Regions from separate parts of the Ensifer sp. R-19 genome, predicted to be linked through region 1. Evidence: riboswitches for the same ligand, from Rfam matches in the RefSeq annotation. Region 1 holds a riboswitch; each other region holds the start of a gene.
What was found. Region 1 has a riboswitch for cobalamin ahead of ACN9MO_RS11945 (CbtB domain-containing protein). Riboswitches for the same ligand answer to the same signal wherever they lie in the genome.
Positions count from the first base shown of each region.

Region 2: another riboswitch for cobalamin. It lies ahead of ACN9MO_RS09480 (DUF1636 family protein); the one in region 1 lies ahead of ACN9MO_RS11945 (CbtB domain-containing protein).
Region 3: another riboswitch for cobalamin. It lies ahead of ACN9MO_RS02600 (aromatic ring-hydroxylating oxygenase subunit alpha); the one in region 1 lies ahead of ACN9MO_RS11945 (CbtB domain-containing protein).

Region 1 covers NZ_CP184569.1:2,434,163-2,441,933, reverse strand. Annotated here, with positions in the region: gene ACN9MO_RS11965 (DUF1194 domain-containing protein) at 1-147, opposite strand, end outside; gene ACN9MO_RS11960 (glucoamylase family protein) at 305-1,612, shown strand; gene ACN9MO_RS11955 ((2Fe-2S)-binding protein) at 1,609-2,457, shown strand; gene ACN9MO_RS11950 (CbtA family protein) at 2,508-3,305, opposite strand; gene ACN9MO_RS11945 (CbtB domain-containing protein) at 3,501-3,677, opposite strand; cobalamin riboswitch at 3,720-3,982, opposite strand; gene ACN9MO_RS11940 (TetR family transcriptional regulator) at 3,981-4,673, opposite strand; gene ACN9MO_RS11935 (NAD(P)H-binding protein) at 4,777-5,607, shown strand; gene ACN9MO_RS11930 (DUF1772 domain-containing protein) at 5,604-6,083, shown strand; gene ACN9MO_RS11925 (SRPBCC family protein) at 6,152-6,718, opposite strand; gene ACN9MO_RS11920 (ArsR/SmtB family transcription factor) at 6,715-7,077, opposite strand; gene ACN9MO_RS11915 (crotonase/enoyl-CoA hydratase family protein) at 7,128-7,771, opposite strand, start outside.
Region 2 covers NZ_CP184569.1:1,940,126-1,947,896, reverse strand. Annotated here, with positions in the region: gene ACN9MO_RS09495 (bifunctional aspartate transaminase/aspartate 4-decarboxylase) at 217-1,869, opposite strand; gene aspT (aspartate-alanine antiporter) at 1,930-3,618, opposite strand; gene ACN9MO_RS09485 (DUF1330 domain-containing protein) at 4,139-4,432, opposite strand; cobalamin riboswitch at 4,648-4,863, shown strand; gene ACN9MO_RS09480 (DUF1636 family protein) at 4,969-5,382, shown strand; gene ACN9MO_RS09475 (ABC transporter ATP-binding protein) at 5,459-6,265, shown strand; gene ACN9MO_RS09470 (ABC transporter substrate-binding protein) at 6,262-7,215, shown strand; gene ACN9MO_RS09465 (FecCD family ABC transporter permease) at 7,219-7,771, shown strand, end outside.
Region 3 covers NZ_CP184569.1:557,651-565,421, reverse strand. Annotated here, with positions in the region: gene ACN9MO_RS02620 (transporter) at 1-455, shown strand, start outside; gene ACN9MO_RS02615 (BA14K family protein) at 504-956, opposite strand; partial or broken gene ACN9MO_RS02610 (glycoside hydrolase family 25 protein) at 1,364-2,374, shown strand; gene ACN9MO_RS02605 (hybrid-cluster NAD(P)-dependent oxidoreductase) at 2,520-3,614, opposite strand; gene ACN9MO_RS02600 (aromatic ring-hydroxylating oxygenase subunit alpha) at 3,616-4,860, opposite strand; cobalamin riboswitch at 4,965-5,173, opposite strand; gene ACN9MO_RS02595 (DUF6656 family protein) at 5,487-6,086, shown strand; gene ACN9MO_RS02590 (L-threonylcarbamoyladenylate synthase) at 6,166-7,140, shown strand; gene ACN9MO_RS02585 (FAD-binding oxidoreductase) at 7,285-7,771, shown strand, end outside.

The DNA of each region.
Region 1 (7,771 bases):
GGCGCGCTGGATGCGTGCCTCGTCCAGATCCATCGAGCCGGACATGTCGACGGCCAGGATCAGTTCGACATCGACATCCGTCGACGCGGCGGTCGATGGGCTCGGGCCACCACTCAATGAGAGGATCAACGCCAACACGCTCAACATCGCTTCAACCAGTCATTGCGCGCGGTCAGATTAGAAGAATGTAACACAGGATTGGATTTCGGCGACTATTTGGGTGTAGCTGGCCTTCAACAAAGAGTGATTTGCCGGCGTTAGCCCAGAAGTACTTGTGACTGGGGCCAGGGTCCGGAAGGGCGGAATGCTGAAACAGACGGAAAATGCCGAGCTATTTCAAACCGATGGTCTGCAGAAGGCGGCGTTCGGATACTTCCTCGATCACGCCGATCCGGCCACCGGATTGATCGCGGACACGTCGCTGCCGGGCGCGCCGTCGAGTATTGCGGCGACCGGTTTCGGCCTTTCCTGTTATCCCATCGGCGTCGAGCGCGGGTGGATTTCGCGCCGCGAGGCGATCGGGCGGGTGTTGACCACGCTGCGCTTCCTGGCCGAGAGCCCGCAGTCGCGCGACCAGCGGGCGAGCGGCTATCGCGGCTTCTACTATCACTTTCTCGATATGCGGACTGGCGAGCGCACCTGGCGCAGCGAACTCTCGACCGTCGACACGGCGCTGCTGATCGCCGGATGCCTGACCGCCTCAGCCTACTTCTCCGGCGAGGACACGGGGGAATGCGAGATCCGCACGCTCGCCGAAGAGCTCTATGCTCGCGTGGATTGGCGCTGGGCGTTGAACCGCAGTGACACACTGACGATGGGCTGGCGCCCGCCCGGCCGGTTCCTGAAGCATCGCTGGCGCGGGTACAGCGAGGCGCTGCTGCTCTATGTGCTGGCGCTCGGGGCGCCCGATCATGCGATCGAGCCGGAGCACTACGCCGCCTTTACGGAGGGTTACGACTGGATCGCGGCTGACGGCGGGCCCCATCTCCATGCGGTGCCGCTGTTCATCCACCTGTTCCCGCAGGCCTGGCTTGACCTTCGCGGTCTCGGCGATCGGCCGATGCGCGAAAGGGGGACGGATTACTTCGAGAATACCCGGCGCGCCATCGCGCTGCAGCGCGACCATGCGTGGCGAAATCCCGGTGGCTTCGCCGGCTATGGCGAACGCCTCTGGGGGATCAGTGCCTGCCATGCGCCACGCGGCCGGCTGCGCCTCAAGGACGGACGCTGGCAGCGGCTTTTGGGCTACGTCAACCGCGGCGCACCCTTCGGTCCGGATGACGGCACGCTCGTGCCCTGGGCTGCAGCGGCCTGTCTGCCTTTCGATCCGGATGCGTCCCTATCGGCCCTCGGCCATGTCGCGGCCGGCTATCCCGGGCTTCTGAAGGAAGGGCGCTTTCCGGGCGGGTTCAATCCGAGCCTTGCAGGCGAGGGGCCTGCGGGTTGGATCGACGAGCGTGTCGTCGGCCTTGACCAGGGGCTCGTCGTGATGATGATCGAGAATTGGCGGAGCGGCTTCGTCTGGGAGCTGACACGCAGCCTGCCGGCGATCCGGCGCGGTCTTGAGCGCGCGGGATATGAGGGCGGCTGGCTGGCGACGGAGACGGCATGAATTCGAGAAATCACCAGCGGATGGCGCGGACGGTCGAGGGATATCCGCCGCAGGCGCTGGCAGTGGTCGAGCGGTTGCACGCGCAGTTCCCCGACGCCGGTGTCTCGCTCGGGCCGGCGGACAGTGCCTTCAGCGCACCGGCCGCCTTCTGGGCCGCTGGTGGGACCGGGATCGAGCAGAGCCTTGCCTATCAGGACTTTTTCGCAATCGGCATGACGGACCGGATTCGGGCGGCACATCTGATCGCCTTCTACAGCCGCCAGCTGAGTGTGGTTCTCGGCGCGCTCTATCTTGGCGCGGGTCTTCAGGCGCAGATCGCCGGGCTTCGCTTCGAAGAGTGGACCCGCCTTCACCAAGATCGGGAAGTTGCCGGCAAGCGTTATCATTTCCGCCTCGGTGTGGCGGAAGGGCCGCAGCATGCCGAAGGCATCAGCGCTTTCGAGCGCGGCTTCACGGCCCATCTGGCGCCGGTCATCGCGGTCCTGAAAAAGCGCACCGGGCTTTCTTCCGGGGCGCAGTGGCGGCTGGCAGCGGATTCCCTTGCCGGAGCGTTCCTGGAGATCGGTCGCGCGATCGGTGACGAGGCGCGCGGCATGGCCGAGGCGCTTGCGATCGTCAAGCGGCGGGGCTCGCGGTTGTTCTCGGAAGAGCTCTGCTACGAGGAGATCTCCGCGGTCGATCCGGCAAGCGGCGCGCAACTGTCGCGCCAATATCGGATCCGTTGCGGCTGTTGCCTCTACTTCCAAACGGAGGGTGGCAGCTTCTGCGATACCTGCGTCCTGCTGGAGCCGGACGATCGCCGCGCGCGGCTGGCCGCGCATCTCATGCAAAACGGCGGGGCCTGAACCCCGCCGTCGTTTGTTCAGGTGCCCATGGGGGGGCGTGATCGGCCGGATCAGTTTGCTCTCGCGAAACGCTCGTTGATGAAGCCGGAGACGACGCCAAGCACGATCCAGAAGGCGAGCGTGGTGGCGAGTGCGGCAACCGCAAACTCGGCGCCGAGCACGGCCGGAACGTTGCTCGTAATATCGACCGGCTGCGGCGCGCCGTAGACGTGCGGCGCGGCGATCAACGCGAGGCCGACGACCTTGGACACGATTTCTTCGCGCAGGACGACGAGATAGAGACCGACTGCGGAGAGGGCGACGGTCGCCAGCCACCAGGTTTGGCGGTCGCCGAGTTCGGCGGCCGGGAAACCCGGCAGTTCCGGCGGCAGGCCGATTGCCGGCAGCATGTGCACGGCAAGCCAGCCGCAGGCGCCCCAGAGCGCGCCGTTCCTAAGCGTGATCGGGTAGCCGATCACCAGGCTGACGCCGGCCAGGAGCAGGCCGAAGCCGGAGCCGGTGACGAGGTTGGCAATGAGTGTGCCGGAGAACCGGCTCATACCGAACATGATGCCGCCTTCCTCGTGTTCGCCCTCATGCGCATAGGCTGGCGTGATCGGCGACAGGGCATCGAGCATGGCGGAAAGCGGTGAGACCGCCTTCAGCGACGAATGCTGGTCATGGCCCTCGGCGGCGGGTTGCGTCGTTCCAGGCTGTGCAGCGGGCTGTTCGGTTGCGGCCGGAGCCTCGCCTTCGAATTCCTCCGCATGCAGGATCAGCGGGGTTACCCGAAATTCCTGGGCGCCGGTCATGAAGACACCGGCAATCAGTCCAGCCACGATCGCGGCCAGAAGCGTTCTGACAATCATCTTGAAGTCCCTCGATAACGGCAAAAGCCACGCGCTGCGGCGTGGTTTGCAAGCCTTCCCGTTCTGCCATGCGGATGGCCGTTGCGCGCCGGACGAAACCGGCATGCACAAACACCGACATCCGGCACAGGCCGGATGCGTTCATGTCCGCAGACACTTCGATGCGGAACGTGAGTTACGTTCCGGAACATCGTCTTAGTGGCAGGGGAAGCCGTAGGAGTGGCGGGTGTCGTGCGCGGTGTCGTGCAGCACGGCCGAATTGGCAAGGCCGGCACCGAAGACGAGGAATGCGCCGATGAAAAGCGCGATGACGCCAGCGGTCAGACGATCGCTGAGGGAGAGCGGAATGCTCGAAACAGTAGACGTAGCCATGACAACCTCCGTGATGGCATCGGGAAATTCCCGGTGTGGGCCCTATGCCCGTATCGAGTGGCAGGTTTCCTGGCTCACGGCGCTGGGCGGGAAGCCCTGGATCAGCCTCGCCTTCCCAGATCGACCACCCTCTCGTGGTCTCTTCCAGTGGCTTCTTCCGGATCGCTCCGGAATGGCAGATCGACGTCGCTCTACAGTCGCGGGGTCGGCCGTGATGTGAATGCCCAGCATGGGTCCATCCGTCACGTTCCCGTTTACTCCCGAAACACGTTCGTGTCCCGGGAACCAATCGATCTCTGATGATTAGGATCGCACCCCTAATATGTCAATTGGACTTGCGCCGCCGCCCGGTCCATCCGCGACAAAATCGCGGATGATCATGCGTTTATAGGCCTCGACGATGCGGTCGCCCTCGGCGCGATCGACCGACACCGCAAGCCGCATGGTGCAATCGCCGAGATGCATGATCAGGAAAGCGGCACTGTCGATGGTTTCGCGCGGGGTTTCGGGCACAAGCCGGGCCCAGACATCGGCAAGCAGTTTTCCGCCGGCGCGGCTTTGCAGAAGATCGATCTCGCGCAGCGCCTTGTCGGCCTGCATTGCCGACCAGATGTCGCGCATGACGGGCTCGGCCAGAAACATGTCGTAGTAGATGTCGAACAGCACGCAGAAGGCGTCGCGCAGTTCTGCGAGCGATGTGACCTTGGCAAGCTCGGCCGCGATGCACTCGTTGCACACGGCATTGTAGCGCTCGGCCAGCGTGCGCACGATCGCCGCCTTGTCGGGGAAGTACTGGTAGAGCGATCCGATCGAAATTCCAGCCTTTTCAGCAACTTCGCTCATGCGCATGGCGTCGCTGCCCTTTTCCTGAATGAGCGCCGTCGCGCAGGCTAGGATCTGTTCGACGCGCTCGCGGCTGCGTTTCTGGCTGGGTGTCCGGCGCAGGGCGGTTTCGTCTTCGGCGGGAACCGCGGATGGGCTTGTTTCTGAAATCATGAGTGATGCTCACATTTTGGCTTGACTCTTAAAATACGAGGATTTATCACATTTGCAAATGTGAGAGATGCTCATGTTTGTTGATGAACCTTAGGAGGAAACGATGTCTCAGAAAGTCACACTGGTTTTGGGCGGTACCGGCAAGACGGGGCGGCGGGTGGCTGAGCGCCTTCAAGAGCGGGGTGTTGCGGTGCGCATCGGCGCCCGCTCGGCATCACCGTCCTTTGACTGGACGGACGAGGCGACCTGGGCGCCTGTGCTCGAAAATGTCGATCGCATCTATGTCTGCTACCAGCCCGATCTGGCGGTGCCCGGCTCTGTTGAGACCATCCGCAAGTTCGCAAGCCTTGCCGTGGGCGCCGGCATCAGGCGGCTGGTGCTCTTGTCGGGGCGCGGCGAGGACGAGGCGGAAGCGGCCGAGCGCGAATTGCAGGCCTCCGGCGCTGACTGGACGATCGTTCGGGGGAGCTGGTTCTTCGAAAACTTCAACGAAGGCTTCCTGGCCGAGGGGGTCTCAAGCGGTTCGGTCTTCCTGCCCGTGGATACAGTCACCGAGCCTTTCGTCAGCTGCGACGACATCGCTGACGTCGCGGTTGAAGCGCTTCTCGACGATGATCATGTCGGCAAGGTCTATTCTCTGACCGGCCCGCGGCTGATGACCTTTGCTGAAGCCGTGGCCGAGATCGCTGCCGCGGCCAAACGCCCGATCTCCTATCAGGCCGTGCCGGTTGGCGACTTCGCCGCGCAATTGCAGGCTGACGGTGTGCCTGATGACTATGTCGAACTCATCCGCTATCTCTTCACCTCGGTGCTCGACGGGCGCAATTCGAGTGTGACGTCTGACGTCGAGCGCGTGCTTGGGCGGCGGCCGCGCGACTTTGCAACCTACGCCCGCGAGACCGCAGCAACTGGTGTCTGGAGTATTGCCGCATGATCCCGCTGATCCCCGCTCTGGCGTTTGCCGCCGCGATCGGTTCCGGCCTGATGGCCGGGTTGTTCTTCATCTTTTCGGTCTGCATCATGCAAGCCTTGTCGCGGCTGCCGCCGGAGCAGGGGATCGCCGCGATGAACGCCATCAACGTCGTCATCCAGAACCCGATCTTCCTCAGCGCCTTCATGGGCACGGCGCTGCTTGGCCTGGCGCTGATTGTCGTCGCGTTCATTTCGGGCGGCGAGGGCCGATGGCTGCTGGCCGCGGGCGGCCTGGTCTATGTCGTCGGCGTGCTTCTGGTGACGATCGTCTTCAACGTGCCGATGAACGACGCGCTTGCGGCCGCTGCACCCGGGCAGGCCGCGACCGATCTGTGGCTTGGGCGCTATCTCACCGATTGGGTCTGGTGGAACCACGTGCGCACCTTCGCCTCGATCGGTTCGCTGGCGCTCTTCATCCTCGGTTTCGCCCGCACGTGACAAAAAGCACCGGCAAGGCGGTCAATCCTTGCCGGTGCACCCTTCTGAGGTCTCGTCACCTCGGGCGGTCAGCGCTTGGGGATGCGCGCGTCGTACTGCTGTTCAAGCTCAGCAAACTTGCTCCAGAAGGCTGCAGGCTGCTCTCCTTCCAAAAGGTCGCGCAACAGGTCGAGATGCACGTGCCAGCCGGCGGAGAAGCTCGTCATGATGCCGCGGTTGGCGATCCGGGTATGGGTGACGATCAGCAGCACCTTGTCGCCGCGCGGGCTGAGTTCGAAGCGGACCTCGGAGGGCGTATCCGTGCCTTCGTCCCAGCTATAGGCGAGCAGGCGCGGTGGCTCCCAGGCGAGCACATGCCCGTGCTTGCGAACCTCGCCGGCGTGATCGGCGTATTTTTTCGGCGGTCGATCATCCTCTGTCGTCAGTCCCGAATGGCGGAAGACGTGTTCGACCGCTGCACCCTCGGAAGAGCCGATCGTTCCCGATGCCATCCAGAGCCGGCGCTTGTTTTCCTCTGTCAGATAGGACCAGACCCGCTCGATCGGGCCGGGAAGCAGGCGTTCGATGCGCACCGCATCGGGGGCGATGACGCGGCCGTAGTCGGCGCTGGCAAAGGCTGTGGCAGGCGATGTCATGGCTTTTCCTCCGTATCGTTTTGAACAGTTGCGTCGTCGGCGAGCAGCAGCGCCTCAAGTGCGTCAATGCGCGTTCGCCAGAAGGCTTCGTAGTGGCGCATCCACTCCATACCTGCATGCATCGGCGCTGCATCGAGGCGGCATACATGCGTGCGACCTTTCACTTCGCGGCGCACGAGACCTGCTCCTTCCAGCACCTTGATGTGCTTCGATGCCGCGGCCAGCGAGATCGAGAAGGGGGCCGCAAGCTCGCCGACCAGTCTCTCGCCTTGCGAAAGGTTCTGGAGCATGGCGCGGCGCGTCGGATCCGAAAGCGCGTGGAACACGGCATCGAGATGTTCGTTCTGATATTCAACCATGTTGTTGAATATCACTTCGATTGCGAAGATTGTCAACCGTTTGGTTGAATTTAGTAGTGGCGCGAGAAGGAACCGTCGCGCGGCGGGTCGTCGTGGACGTGCCGTCGCTTCCAGGCGGCGAGCGCATCGGAGAGATCGTCGGTCGGCACCATCTGGGCGAACTGTTCGCTTTCCACCAGCAGCCCCTCTGCGATCGACATGTTGAGGCCGCGGGTGACGGCGGTGATGATCGAGCGGACGGCAAGCGGGGAATAGCCCATGATGCGGCTGGCCAGGTCGCGGGCGGCGGGCATCAGCTCCTCATGGGCGACGACGTGATTGACGAGCCCGATATCCCTAGCGCGTTCCGGCGAAAAATCCTCACCCGTCAACAGCAATTCGAGTGCGCGCTTGCGGCCGGCAAGCCGCGGCAGGCGCTGGGTGCCGCCGAAGGTCGGCGGCATGCCGAGCTTGATCTCCGGCTTGGCGAAGCGCGCCCGGTCACTGGCGATCGCCAGATGCACAGCCTCGGTGATCTCGCAGCCGCCGCCCAAGGCGATGCCGTTGACCGCGGCGATGACCGGCTTCGGAAAGGCTTCGAGCCGCGCCGTCAGAAGCTGGCCGCGGCGGACGAAATCGCGCACAGCCGGGTTTACGCCCGCAGCCACGCTTTCGGAGAACTCGTTGATATCGCCGCCGGCGGAGAAGGCGCGGT
Region 2 (7,771 bases), 490 kb from region 1:
GCTGCTCACTTGCCGGCAGGACCCTGCCGGAAAATCCGGGGTGGCTGGGTAACAGGGCGTCTGCTCACGCCCTTCTGCATGTGTCCTTCAATCGTCGCCGCTTGAAGGACAAAACATGCAGCATTCGAAAATGCTACAGCGACCGTTGCGCGTCTAATTGGACGCGCGGCGCTGCAGGGGGAGGCGGCCGACGGGTTTGCCGGCCGCTTTGCTCGGCTAGCTGATCTTCAGGCCCTTGGCCGCCTGGTAGGTCTGCACGTAGCCACGCGCCACGGAGCGCACGGCACGGCCGATCTGCGAATAGGCGTCGTCATTGAGGTTGGCGAAGGAAACGCGCGCCGACCAGTTTGGCGCGTCGAAGCCGGAGCCGTTCAAGAGAACGATGCCGTGATCCTCGGCCAGTCGGAAGGGAATGTCGAGCGGATGGATGTTGTCCTTCACCCATTCGACGACATCCTGCCCGACATATTTGCGCAGCCAGAACTCGAAATCGATGATGCCGTAATAGTGGTCGAAATAGATGCCCGGGTTGGACTCGACGCCCATGCCGTTTACGAGGTTCCAGAACCGCTTCGTGCAGATGGCGATGCAGGCCTTCTGGTAGGCCTTCTCGACATCCATCAGCTCGACCAGGCTGAAGAGCGACATCATCACCTGCTGGGGAAGCGACAGGCCGGCGGTGTGGTTCAGCGCCACGTCGCGGCTGTCGGCGACGATGCGGTCGATGAACTTCACCTCGCGCGGCTTCGGCGTCATCGCCTTGTAGCGCTTTTCCAGAAGCTTTTGGATCGGCTCGGGATGCGCCTTGATCCTCTCGTCGAAGATATTGTCCTGGGCAACGGCCACCACGCCGAGGCGCCAGCCGGTGCAGCCGAAGTACTTCGAATAGGAATAGACGCCGATGGTGTTGCGCGGCAGATGGCCGAGCAATGACTGGAACCCCGGGACGAAGGTGCCGTAGACGTCATCGGTAAGGATGATCAGATCGGGACGCTTGTTGTTGACGAGATCGACAAGGCGCTTGATCGAATCCGGATCCATCGCGACGGCGGACGGGTTGCCGGGGTTGACCAGGAACAGCGCCTTCACCTCGGGGTTTTCCAGCGCCTTGATGTCATCGTCGGTGAACTGGAAGCGGTCTTCCTGCTCGGCGCTGACATTGATGGTCTTCAGCGTGTAATCCTCGAGCTGCGGCATCTCGAGATAGGGCGTGAAGATCGGCGTTCCGAGCGCGATCGTGTCGCCGGCGTTGAGGATGCGGGCGTTCTTCAAGGCCTTGAAGATGTAGCACATGGCGGCGGTGCCGCCTTCGACCGGGTAGAGGTCGAATTTCACGCTTGGCCGGTGGCCGGCGCACATCGCCCACATCAGATATTCGTGGGTGATGATCTCGTTGTGATGCAGCGCCCGATCGGGGACCGGATAGTTGTCGCCGATGATCGAGTCGGTCAGCTCATGCACGAATCCATCCGGGTCGAAGCCGAAGGTGTTGATGGCATAGGCGACGGCGTCACCGAGGGTTTTGGCGGCCGGGACGCCTTCGTCTTCCTCGTCCACGGTTTCCGTGCTTTGAAGCTGTTTCTTGATCCACTTCTGGAACCGCGCATGCGCTCCGTCCTGGGGCGGCATGCCGGCGACACCCGCCTTCGGATCGTAGTAGGCGCGTTTCGCCTCCGTCAGGGCGAACTGGCCGAGCAGGAAGAAGGCTTCGCGGGCCCGCGTTGCCGTCCAGTTCGGGTTGCCGCGGCCGGCATTGAGGAAGGCCTTGGCGGATTTCTGCGAGCTCGTCTTGGCGAGCTTGATCAGTTCGTCCTTGATCTCGAACGGGCTGAGATCGGAAATGCTGTCGTAGAATTTTCTGTCCAACATGATCCACACTCCCTGTGATCTATGAAATTGGAACAATGGTCTCGGTTCTGCCTGCCCGCCTCAGGCAAGCATGATGACGATGACGAGGCCGAAGATGGTGAGCAGCGTGTTGCCGATGGCGTAGGGCATGCCGTAGCCGAGTGCCGGCACCTTGCTCTTGGCCGCCTCCTGGATCATGCCGAGTGCGGCCGTCGTGGTTCTGACGCCGGCGCAGGCGCCAAACAGGATCGCCGGGTGGAACTTGAAGACATAGTGGCCGATGAGCACCGAGGCGATCATCGGGATGGAGGTTGCAACGACTCCCCAGATGAACAGCGAAATGCCAACCTCCTGGAGGCCTGCGACGAAGCCCGGTCCGGCGCCGATACCGACCACGGCGATGAAGATGTTGAGGCCGAGCGTGTTCAACAGCCACAGCGCCGGCGACGGGATGCGGCCGAAGGCGGGGTAGGTGGTGCGCAGCCAGCCGAGCACGAGACCGGCAAGCAGGGCGCCGCCTGACGTGGATAGCCCGATCGGAATACCGCCGATCGTTATCGTCAGCGCCCCGATCATCGCGCCGATGAACAGACCCCAGCCGAGGAAGGCGATGTCGGTGGTTTCGACCGGGCGATCGGCAAAGCCGAGAGCCTTGATCGCCGCTTCGACGTGCCTCCTGGCGCCGCCGATGGTGACGATGTCGCCACGCTCGACGGTCGTGCCGGGAAGGACCGGGATCTCGACCAGCGAGCGCACGATCTTGCGGGCATAGACGCCGCGCGCCCAATCCATCGTGCTGACTTCGGCGAGTGTCTTTCCGGCCAGCGCCTTGCTGGTCACGTAGACGTCGACGATCTCGGCCTCCGCGTTCAGAAGCTCCTTGTCCTCGACCTCCGTCAGCTTGCTGTCCAGGTTTTCGACGAGCAGGGCGCGCCTGCCCGAGAAGGCGACGACGTCGCCCGGCTGCAGCACGGTGTTGCCATCCGCTTCGATGATCCGATCGCCTCTTCGCAGGCGCTCGACGAAGACGCGAATGCCGGGAAGCAGGTTCTTGACCGGCGTTCCGGTTAGCCCGCTTGCTTCGTCGATCCGATAGGCCCGAAGGCCGAAATCATGATAGGCGCGGGTGATGCCGGGTTCGCTGCTCTCGGTGCCGCCGCCGAGCTTGGCCTCATACTCCTTGCAGGCCGCCGGAAGATCGATGCCGAGAAGTTTTGGGCCAAGCTGGGCGAGGATGATGGCAGAGCCGATCGTGCCCCAGATGTAGGTGACCGCATAGGCAATCGGAATCTGGTCGGCAAAGGTCTTGGCCTGCTCCGGCGTCAGCCCGAGCGAATTGATCTGGTCCGTGGCAACGCCGATCGCAGCCGAGATCGTCTGCGACCCGGCATACATGCCGGCGCCGTAGCCAAGCGGAAGCCCGGCGATCAGCGCGCAGAGATAGGGAACGATGAGGCACAGCACCAGGACAGACAGCGCAAAGGCAATCTGCTTCGGCCCATCGGTGCTCAAGCCGCGCACGAATTGCGGGCCGACACCGTAGCCGACGGCGAACAGGAAGATCAGGAACAAGGTGGACTTCAGATCACCGGAAACCTGGATGCCCAGCTGCCCGATGAGGACGCCCGCCAGGAGCGTGGCGGTGACGTTTCCGAGATTGAACCCCGCGACCTTGATGGGTCCGATCAGGAAACCGATGCCGAGGGCGAGGAAGACAGCGACCGGAGGATAGGTCCGAAGCGTCTCGACGAAGAAGTCAATTGGATTCACTGCCATCCCCTTTAGAAAGTTGCGTTGCCATCACTTCATTTCGGGACCTGCGCGGCTAAGTTGATTTTATCGGTGGCTTGTCGATGCCCAATCCTAGCTTTGGCAATTGTCGCTTCGGCTGCTGATTTTCTCAACGGCCTTGGGGTTACGTGAGCGTAACGTACGTTAAATTTCCGGCTTTTGCGCGCAGTGGGGGCTGATGAGCGCTGCGCGGCACCGGTCCGAAAGCGTCGGGCCGGGCGGTCGTGCGAAGGCAAGTTCGAGAGGGTGGCGGCGCGCCGGTCGCGATGAAGGTACACGGTCCCACCACGGCGGATTTCGCCGGCTATTCAACTCTGACGTTGTATTTTTATGTTATCGCATAACGGATGGACATGACGAAACGCCGCATGTCGATGGACCCGGAGCACATGCCCCGCAGTTGCTTCATCCGCGCGCCGCGAAGCTTGAAGTGACGGGGGCGCTCATCCGTTCGTTTCACGAGCAAGGCCGGCAATTGCGGCCAGTCTTGCGCTCCGCTTCAGATGGCGACGCCTTCGAGTGCTATGATCCGTGTCCTGGCACAGCGCTCACGGATCGTCTTCAGGCGCTGATACTCCGGCGATTGGTACCAGGAGAGCAAGGCTTGCATGTCCGGGAACTCGAGGATGACGAGCCGGTGCGGTTCCCAGTCGCCTTCAAGCACCCGGGTTGCGCCACCGCGGCCGAGATAGCGCCCGCCATAGCGGGCCTCCGTCGCCGGCACCTCTCTTTTGTATTCCTCGAAGGTCGCTGCATCGGTGATATCGACATCGGCGATCAAATAGGCAGCCATGGCAGAGCTCCTTTCCCGACAAGCCAAGGAGCAAGGATACGCCGGTCGTCGCCGTCAGGCGAGACTCTCGCCCGCGGCGGCCGGCAGGGTGACTTAGGATCATTACCTTGTTGGTTGTTGTTATGTTATGTTATAACAGTCAGTACATGACGAAACGCCGCATGTTGATAGATCCCGGCCGCCCGACCCCATCGGTTGTATCCGCTGCCGATTCATGCGAGGAAGAGCGCGATGGTGCTGCGTCCGCGACAATGCGGAGGCGGCTGAAAAGGGAACACGGAACGGACGACCCTGACGGGACCGAAACCGTGGCTGCCCCCGCAACTGTGAGCGGACAGCGCATTCACACCATGTCACTGGCCAATGGCCGGGAAGACGTGGATGCGCCGCGACCCGCGAGCCAGGAGACCTGCCATCGAACCGATCAACCACAACGGACGGGGTGTTCCGATGGAAAAGAACTGGCTTTCGCGCGACGGTCATCCGTCATCCTGCCGCTTCGCCATCTCTTGCCGTCAGTCCGGCGGAGAGAGAAAATGGCTGAGCCGACTTCCCGACAGCATAAGATAACGGTCTGCACCGATTGCCGTTTTACCGGCGGCCCCTGCATGCCGGGCGCCGAGCTGATAAAGCGTCTTAACCGCAGCATTGCCGCCCTCGGCGCGCCGCTCGATCGTGATTTCTCGATTGCCGGCACGGTCTGCATGGCGGCATGCACGCGCCCCTGCACCATCGCCTTCCAGGCGACGGGCAAGGCGACCTATCTCTTTGGCGACATTTCGCCGGAAGAGGACATCGACGATCTCGTCCGCTTTGCCGCCACCTATGTGGAGCGCGGCGACGGCATGACGCGGGCTGCCGAACGGCCGCGCGGGCTGAAGGGCAAGACGCTCGCCCGCATCCCGGCGGCCATGCTCGTCTCCGAAGACGTTGCGGGCCATTTCCAATGAGCGCGACACGCATGCGCTCAAGCGCGTTTGGTGCGTCGGGGATGGACGCGTGGCGCTGCCGGGGTGGGATCAGACCATGACCTGCACCGCAACAGGAGCCGCCCTTCGCGTTAAGGGGCTTTGCTGGGGGCCGCGCCCGGGGCTGACCCTGGTCGACGACATGGACTTCGCGATCGAGGCGGGCAGCCGGCTTGCGATCCTCGGGCCGAACGGGGCCGGCAAGACCTCGCTCTTACGCTGCCTTTACCGGGCGGTGCAGCCGAATGCGGGCCGCATCGAGGTCGACGGCGTCGACCTGTGGTCGATTTCGGCGCGCGAAGCGGCGAAAACGATCGCCGTCGTGCTTCAGGAAATGCCCGGCGATTTTCCCTTCAGCGTGCGCGACGTGGTGATGATGGGCCGCATCCCGCGGCGGGAGGGGCTCAACGGCTGGACGGACACCGACCGCGAGCGGGTGCAGCATGCACTCTCCCATCTCGATCTCGCCCATCTGGCCGGCCGCCAGTTCTCGACGCTCTCGGGCGGCGAGAAACAGCGGGTGCTGATTGCCCGGGCGCTTGCCCAGGAGCCGCGCATCATCATCCTCGATGAGCCGACCAACCATCTCGACATCCGCCACCAGCTCGAAATCCTCGAGCTGTTGCAGACGTTGAAGCTGACGATCGTATCGACGCTGCACGACATCAATCTCGCCGCCGAATTCGCGACTGACGTGGCGATCGTGACGGCGGGGCGGCTCATCGCCTTTGGCACACCCGACGCGGTGCTGAGCCCGCGGGCGCTGTCCTCCGCCTTCGGTGTCACCGCCACCGCCCACAGCACCGCCGTTGCCGGCACCGCCCGTTTCTCCTTTTCACTTCCTCGACAGGGATCCATTTCATGAAGATCAACATTGCCTCCTCTGCCTTCCTGTTTCTCATCGCCCCTGCTGTGCCGGCGCTCGCCTATCCGGTTACCGTCAAGAGCTGCAACCGCGAGGTGACCTTCGATGCTGCGCCGAAGCGGGCGATCGCCAACGACGTCAATCTGATCGAGATGATGCTGGCGCTGAAGCTGCAGGACCACATGGTCGGCTACACCGGCGTTTCCGGCTGGAAGACGCTGGATGAAAAGCTGCGCGAAGGTGTGAAGGAACTGCCGGAGCTTGCGGAGAAATATCCGACCAAGGAAGTGCTCCTCAACGCCGACGCCGATTTCTTCTTCGCCGGCTGGAACTACGGCATGAAGGTCGGCGGCGAGGTGACGCCCGAGACCTTGGCGCCGTTCAAGATCGGCGTCTACGAACTGACCGAATCCTGCATCCATGTCATGGCCAGGGAAAAGCCTACGATGGACGACATGTTCGTCGATCTCCTCAACCTCGGCCGCATCTTCGGGGTCGAGGATCGCGCCGAGGCGCTGGTCGACGGCTACCGCCGCCAACTGGCCGCGATCACCGAGGCAAATGCCGGCCGTGAAAAGCCGACGCGCGTCTTCGTCTATGATTCCGGCGAGGAAAAGCCCTTCACATCAGGCCGCTTCGGCATCCCGACGGCGATGATCGAGGCGGCCGGTGGCGCCAACATCATGGACGACGTCGACAAGAGCTGGGTGGAGGTCTCCTGGGAGCCGGTGATCGATCGCAATCCGGAGGTCGTGGTGATCGTCAACTACGGCGAGGTGAAAGCCGAGGACAAGATCGCCTTCATGAAGAACAATCCGGCCTTCGCCACTATCGATGCGGTGAAAAACGACCGCTTCGTGGTGCTCGATTATGTCGAGGCGACGCCGGGGCCGCGCAACATCGACGCCATCGCCCGGCTCGCCAAGGTCTTTCACGGCGAGGGCCTGTAACCGATGCTGGCTGAGGATACGTCGCCTGGTCCCGCTGCCGTTTCGCGGGTTGTTCCCGTTCGGGTGATCCGCGGCGGGGTCGGGGTGTTTGCGGCGTTGCTGCTGCTTCTCCTGACCGTGACCGCGGGCGTGTCGCTCGGCTCGGCGCCGATCCCGGTCACCACCGTCTGGTCGATCGTCGCAAGCAAGCTCGCGCCCGGCAGCGTCGAGGCCTTCTGGTCGGCGGGGCGCGAAAGCATCGTCTGGGACGTGCGCCTGCCGCGGGTCATGCTGGCGGGGCTTGTCGGCGCCGGATTGGCGCTGACAGGCGCCGTGCTGCAATCGGTCACGCGCAATCCGCTTGCCGATCCGCATCTGCTCGGCGTCTCCTCGGGCGGCGCGCTCGGGGCGATCGTCGCACTGCTCCACACCGGAATGATCCTCGGTCTTCTCACGGTGCCGCTCTTTGCCTTTGGCGGCGCGCTGCTGGCAACCGTGCTGGTCGCTTTCGTTTCCCGCGCTCTAGGCACCAGTGCCGATCGCCTGGTGCTTGCCGGCGTCGCCGTCGCCTTCGTGC
Region 3 (7,771 bases), 1.9 Mb from region 1:
ATGGCGCGGCCGGACATCGCCAGCAGCCAGGCCTTGCGCCGCTCCGCCGCACGGTGGTGCGGCTTCATCGGCATCTGCGCACGATCCTGGCTTTGCTGAGGCGGGCGGCCGCCTCGGATGAAGACGAGGTGCCCCCCGGTTTCATCGACGTTGCCGAGCGGCTTTCCGACCGGCTCGAGGCGGTCGACCGCGACGTCTTCGCTTTGCAGGAACGGGCACGACTGCTGCACGAAGAAATCGACAGCAAGATCTCCTCGGAAACCAACCGCCACCTCTACATCCTGTCGCTGATGACCGCATTCCTGCTGCCGCCGACGCTCGTGACCGGTTTCTTCGGCATGAACACCGGGGCGCTCCCCTTCGCCGACGGCACCGGCACGCTCTATGCGGCGCTGTTCATCGCACTTTCCATGGCCTTTGCCTGGTGGATCCTCAGGCGGATCGGCATTCTTTGAATGTCAGAGAAAAGGCCGGCAGCGAAAGCCCCCGGCCCTGCTCACCCCTTAGCTATAGGGCGAATAGCACTGCTGGCGCGGGCCGCCATAGGGCTGATAACTATTGTCATAGGCCCTGTAGGACCGGTACCGGTTGGCGCACCATTGCACATGGCGGCTGCCGTAGACGGGAGCCGGACGCTCGTAGCGCGGCGGCTGGGCGATTGCCCCGCCGATGATCACGCCGGTGCCGAAGGCGGCCATCGGGTACCACCAACCGTTATAGTAACGGTATCCCGGACGGCGGTAGTTATAACCGCGGTAGCCATTGTAGTAGTAATAGTTGCCGCGGCGTTCATACCCCGGCCTGCGATACTGAACGTTCGTCGCCTCGTTCTGCCGCTCGACGCGAGGCGGCGTCGGCATGAACGCCTGCGACGGGGCCGCGGACGTCAACAGAACTGCCGCGGCAATAATCGCAGAAAACCACCGGCTCTTCCCGGTCTTCAGCAAAGTCTTCATCAAAACCTCCATAACCGAATCCACGCTCCGCAGGGTGCCAAAAAATCGGGCGACCACGGGAACTTCAGCCTCTGCGTGATTTCACCCGGTTCGCTGCAAAACCGGGGATGACCCTCAGCCGGGAAAACCGAAACCAGCCAGCAACGCATAAGTCACCGGTTTTGTTCCATCTTCAGACATCGCGGCTGCTGCGGATCAATAGCTGCAGATCGGCAGCAGTGACGGCTTCGGCGCATTCGTTCATCCGCCTGTCGGCGTCGAAGGCATCACGCGACACACCAATATTATGCAAGGCATTGCTCATATACAGCCGGAGGTCGGTATACTTTCGCGCGCCGCTCCAGCACAGTCCGCCTCGGGGGCTGGGATTTACGATACATTAACGATACTGTCGGCAATCTCAGAGAATGGCAAAGCGGTATATCTCCACCACAGGGATGATTCTGCGCCTCGCGACCTTTCTAGGTCTGGCTTTCGCGGCGGCGATCGCACGCGCCGGTGAACTGGAACCCTGGAAGACCAAGTCCAACGCCATCATCGTCGATGCCTATGAGATGAACAGCATCGACTGGGAAACGATGCTTGCGGACAAGCGCATCTCCGGCTTCATCGCCAAGGCCTCCGATGGCCTGCCCGAGAGCTTCTCCTGCACCGGCGACCACAACGGCGACACCTTCAACCACTGCAAGACCATGTGGCGCAAATACGCCGTCAGCCGTGAGCTCTACCAGACCCGGCGCATGATCGCCCGCACACACGGGCTGCTGTGGGGTGCCTACCATCTCGCCCGTCCCGGCAATCCCGTCGACCAGGCGAACCATTTCCTCGACTACGCCGAGCCGCGCGACGACGAGTTGATGGTCCTCGATCTCGAGGGCATCGATGCGGAGAAATACATGTCGCTAGAGGATGCCGCGATTTTCGCCGGCCACGTCAAGACCCGCACCGGACGTTATCCGATCCTCTATACCAACCACATCACGGCCAAATATATCGCCGCGCACCGCGCCAAGCACCGGCTGCTGTCGCGCCTGCCGCTCTGGTACGCGCGCTACAAGCCGGATATCCGCCAGGTCTTCCCGATGGGCAATTGGGAAAGCTATGCGTTGTGGCAGTTCTCGTCCGGCATCAATTGCGGCAAACGGCGTTGCCCCTACCGCGTGCCAGGGACGCTCGACGATATCGACGTGAATGTCGCTGCAAAGTCGCCGCTAGCGCTGAAAGCGATTTGGGCGCAGGGTGCCTTGCTACCTGAAAAGCCATTGCCGCTCACCCTCGTTGCTCAAGCCGAGCAGGGGACGGGCATGCACGCGGTCGCACGGGCCTCCGCAACGCTTGGCGAGCCGCTGCTCGTCAGCCGTGCCGGTGCCACGAGCGGCGCCGGCAGCGGCGTCGACAGGCTGGTGACGGGCTCGATCGACTTCGCTCGCCACGAGCGCGCCCTACAGGTGGCGGTCGCCGCCGATGACGCGGCACAGGGCGGTTGTATCGGCGCGGTTGCCAATGCCGACAATCTACGGCGCGTTGCAATCAAGCCTGCGCCCTGCAACACGCCCTGATCCTTCAGGCTTCGATCTGGACATCTCCCAGCGGCCGCGAGCAACAGGCGAGGATGTAACCCTCGTCGATCTCGTCATCGAGAATACCGCCATTGTGGTTCATCTCGACCTCGCCCGCGACCTTCATCACCCGGCAGGTGCCGCAGATACCGCCCTCGCAGGCAGCGCCGATCCTCACACCGTTGGCGCGTGCCGTCTGCAGGATCGTTTGGCCGGGTTTCGCCTCGACCTCCTTGCCGCTCATGGTGAAGGCGACCTTGGCCGCCTGAACCTCACCATCATCGCCGGCACCGGCGCGCACGGCGATCTCTTCCGCGGCAGGTGCTGCCGCCGGCTGGAAGCTCTCCTCGTGATAGCGGGCCATGTCGAAGCCGGCTGCCTTCAGCATCTCGCGCACACCGCGCATGAACGGTTCCGGACCGCAGCAGAACACCGTGCGCTCCTGGAAGTCGGGAGCGAGCAACGGTAGCTTGGCACCGTCGATGCGGCCGCGCAGGCCGTGCCAGCCGTGACGCGCCTCGTGCCCTTCGACGATGAAGCCGAGATTCAGCCCGGACATCTGTGTCGCCAGAACCTCGAGCTCCGAGCGAAACAGAAGGTCGTCCGGCCGGCGAGCACAGGAGATGAAGGTGACATCGGTCTCCGGCACGCAGTCGGCCATCCAGCGCGTCATCGACATCATCGGGGTGATGCCGGATCCGGCGGAGATAAACAGGTACTTTTCGCCGGGATGACGGACGAAGCTGAAATCTCCGAGCGGTCCAAAAGCCCGGAGCTTCATGCCCGGCTTCAGGTGATCGAACATCCAGCGGGTGCCGACGCTGTCGGCCTGCGCCTTCACCGTGACGGCAATCGACAGCGGTCGCGATGGCGTCGACGACAGGGTGTAGGTGCGCATGACCGGTTCGTCGGCGACCGGCAATTCGAGGGTGACGAACTGGCCGGGCAGATAACGAAACCAGGCGGGCTTCTCCGCACGGAAGGTGAAGGTCATGACATCGGCGGTTTCGACAACCGCCGATGTGCATTCGAGCATCTGCTGCCGGTCGATCCAGACATGCAGTTCGTCGAAATGATGGAAGGAGGACGCCATCTGCATGTCAGGCGACCTTTGAGAGCGGAGCCGCATCGCCCTGCAGGCGCTGCTCCATGAACTTGCAGTACCATTCGACGAACTGCATCACGCCACCCTCGTGCTCCGGCGAATACGGACCGGGCTCATAGGCCGGCGAGCGGATGCCGAAGGCATTTTCCTCGACGATCTGGCGATCCTGGTCGTTGGTCTCGGTCCAGACATGAGTCAGATCCTCGAGCGTGTAGTCGACACCTTCGACCGCGTCCTTGTGGACCAGCCACTTCGTTGTCACCTGCGTGAGTTCCGGCCCCAGCGGCAACACGCGGAAGGTGATGGCGTGATCCGAAAGCACGTGGTTCCAGGTCGTGGGGTAGTGGAACATCAGGAGCGTGCCGATCTGCTTCTGCCTGACATCGGCCGACAGCGCCCTTTTTACGGCGGGCGCACCCGACATGGTGTAGCTTTCGGCATTATCGACCAGCGGCATGCGCGCGGCGCGGAACTGGCCGGTCGGCGACATCCGGAACTCGCTCGGCAGGCCCTCGGCCTCGCACTTCGCCCAATGGGCGGCAATCACCGGATCGTCCTTGGCGCCCTGCACCCCGGTCGCGGTCGGCGCTTCCGGATAGGTCCGGCAGAGTTCGGGGTGATTGGCGGCGCAGTGGTAGCACTCGCGGTTGTTCTCCCAAACGAGCTTCCAGTTGCCCTTTTCGATGATGGTGCTTTCGAAGGCGACCTTGGTCTCTCCCAGCCGGTGCGGCGCGAGGTAGGGGAATGCCAGCTCGCGGAAGGCGGCGAAATCCGCCGGCGTCTCCGACAGGTTGATGAAGATGTAGCCGCCGACCGTTTCGCAATGGATCTGCTTCAGGCTGTGGGCAGCCTTGTCGAAGTCCTCGCCCATCTGGCGCGCAAAGAGCAGCGAGCCGTCGAGCTCATAGGTCCATTGATGATAGGGACAGACGAGCTTCGCCGAAGAGCCCTTGTGCTGCGTGCAGACGCGGGAGCCGCGGTGGCGGCAGGAGTTGTGGAGCGCGCGGATCGTGCCCTGGCGATCGCGGGTGATGACGACGGGATAGTCGCCGACCTGGACGGTGAAATAGTTGCCGGCCCGCGGGATTTCGCAATCGTGGCCGATGAACAGCCAATCCCGATACCAGATGTTTTCCAGGTCCTGCCGGTAATAGTCGGGGTCGATGTAGAAGGCCCGATCGAGGCTGTAGCCGTCACGCCGGCCCTTCAGCTTGCGAAGCATATCGGTCTTGGTATCCATGTCCTGTCCTCATGCGCCATGTTTCGGAGAGGCAGGACAGGAACCCGCATGGGCGCACGCCCATGCGTTTTAGGCTCCGATCCGGCTGCCCGCCGCAACCCGTTACGGTTATGTCTGTCAAGGCTGGTTTCCGGGCTCAGGAGCCGTCCTTCGAAGGACCAGCCCGGCGCCTTCCCGGACGGAAAACCGTCCAGTGGCCTTTTGCCGAGGCTTTCGCTCCACCACCGTTGCGGGGGCAGCGCCGGGATTTGACCGGCTTCCCAATTCTCCGCCTTCCCCTTTGGAAGACGACACCTTGAGTAAGGATATGTAAGCGCGGAAGGCGCCTCGGCAGGCGCCGGATAGCGACATTCAATTCCAGAATGACGACACGATCGAAACCGCCTTTTGGAAACGGATGCGAGAATTTTTCACTTTATAAACATATAGATAGATCAAAAATTGGGCAGATGCCGTCTTTTGTGACTGACATGACGCAGACACAGGAAGGCTTCGCCCGTTTGCGACATTCCCATGAATGTGCAGGGGCATCTTCCGCGAACGAAAGGAAATCCTTCATTAACCATAAGCCACTAGGCTTGCCGGCGGACGAAGATGTCCGGCAGGCAGATGGCACACTGACGATCATGGCAAAGTTCAGATATTACGACGCTGCGGCCGAGAAGCCGCCGGCGGTCATGCCGAAGACGGCCGTTCACACCGAGTTTCTGCGCACCGGCAGGATCAACCGCCGGCAATGGCTGCCGAGCGAGCGACGGTATCTGAGCTACGAAGAAGTCGCGGACAGGACCGGCAAGAAGCTCGCGACCGCCGGTGACACGACGCACAAGCGGATCAACGGCTTTCATGCCTCGATCCAGTTTCCCAAGCTGATTTTCCACCGCACGCTCGTCGGCAAGCCGCATCTCGGCTATTGCCATGTGACGGCGGCGCGGACGGCGGTCACGCCTTCCAAGGACATCACCTGGTCGTTCTACTTCGCCAATTTCTTCAGCGACCTTGGTGATGAGACGCATTTCTTCGACCGTATCCAGAGCGGCTATTCCCGCATGTATTTCGCGGTCGCGATCGAGCCGAACGCCGAAGACGGACAGATGGTCATCAACCGCAACGTCCGCGACAACGGGCTCCTCTTCCGCACGGACGACCCCAAGGTTGCTCTCAAGAACGTGCTGATGCTGGGTGCCCGGGACTCCGCGCTGCGCCGCATCATCCGCAGTCTCTGAGGCAGCAACCGAACGCCCCAAAAAAAATCGTTCTGTTTTCCCGGCACGTCCGTTAAGGAAGCGTCGGAAAGGAAACGGCATGGCAGAGATCATCGACACAGGCAGGGAACCGGACCGCGCGATCGAACGCGCCTGCGCCGTTCTTGCCGAAGGCGAACCGGTCGCGATTCCCACCGAAACCGTCTATGGCCTTGCCGCCGACGCCACCAATCCCGATGCGATCAGCCGCATCTACGAGATGAAGGGCCGGCCGCGCTTCAATCCGCTGATCTCGCATGTCTCCGACATGGCGATGGCCGAGGCCCATGTGCGCTTCGACCCGATTTCCCGACGCCTGGCGGAAACCTTCTGGCCCGGACCCCTGACGCTGATCTTGCCGCAGCGGCCCGATAGCAGCGTGCATGCGCTGGCCTCGGCCGGCCTCGACACGCTTGGCATCCGCATGCCCGACGGCTTTTCGCGCCGGGTGATCGCCCGCTTCGGGCGGCCGCTCGCAGCGCCCAGCGCCAACACCTCGGGCAAGATCAGCCCGACCAGTGCGGTCCATGTCGATGCGGATCTCGGCGAAAAGCTGAAACTGATCCTCGACGCAGGCCCGGCCGAAATCGGCTTGGAGTCCACGATCATCAAGGTCGATGGCGACGAGATCCGGCTGCTCCGCCCCGGCGGCCTCGATGCCGCAGAAATCGAGCGCCTGCTCGATCGTCCGGTGATCCGACCGGAAACGGCGGGAGCAACGATCGAGGCGCCGGGCATGCTGGCCTCCCACTACGCGCCCGGCGCGGCCGTCAGGCTCGATGTTGCCGATGTGCGTGCAGGCGAGGCCTTGATCCGCTACGGCGGCGGCCGGATCGCCGGCGAGGAACAGGCGGCCATCGTTCTCGATCTCAGCCCGACCGGAAATCTTCACGAAGCGGCAGCCAATCTCTTCGACTACATGAAGCGGGCCGACGCCAGCGGCGCTGCGACGATCGCCTTCGGGCCGATCCCTTCGGAAGGATTGGGAGAAGCGATCATCGACCGGCTGCAGCGTGCGGCGGCGCCGCGAGGGTGAGATCGCGTGCGGCTTCTCCTCCGCACCCCGCCCTCACCGGACGGCCGCGATTGCGGTTATGATCGCAGCCGATAGGAACCGAGGATCGTGTCTTCAGATCGACCGATCCGATAGCGCGCTCAAGCGCAGTGCGAAGGCAGACTCATGACGACCCTTCCCTCTCCTGAACTCATCGCCTCCTTCGTCGAGATCGTCGGCAGCGCCAATGCGCTCACCGCCGAAGCGGACAAGGCGCGCTATCTCGTCGAATCCCGCGGGCTCTTTCGCGGCACGACGCCGATGGTGCTTCGCCCCGGTTCGGTCGACGAGGTCTCTCGCATCATGAAACTCGCCAGCGCGACCCGCACCGCGATCGTACCGCAGGGCGGCAACACCGGCCACGTGGCCGGACAGATCCCGCGGGAAGGCAAAGCGGACATCGTGCTTTCGCTCGAACGGCTGAACCGGATTCGCGACGTGGATCCGGTCGGCAACGTGATCGTCGCGGACGCCGGATGCATTCTCGCCGACATCCAGAAGGCGGCGGACGATCACAATCGCCTGTTCCCGCTGTCGCTCGGATCGGAAGGCTCCGCGCGTATCGGCGGCAATCTCTCCACCAATGCCGGCGGCACGGCGGTGCTCGCCTATG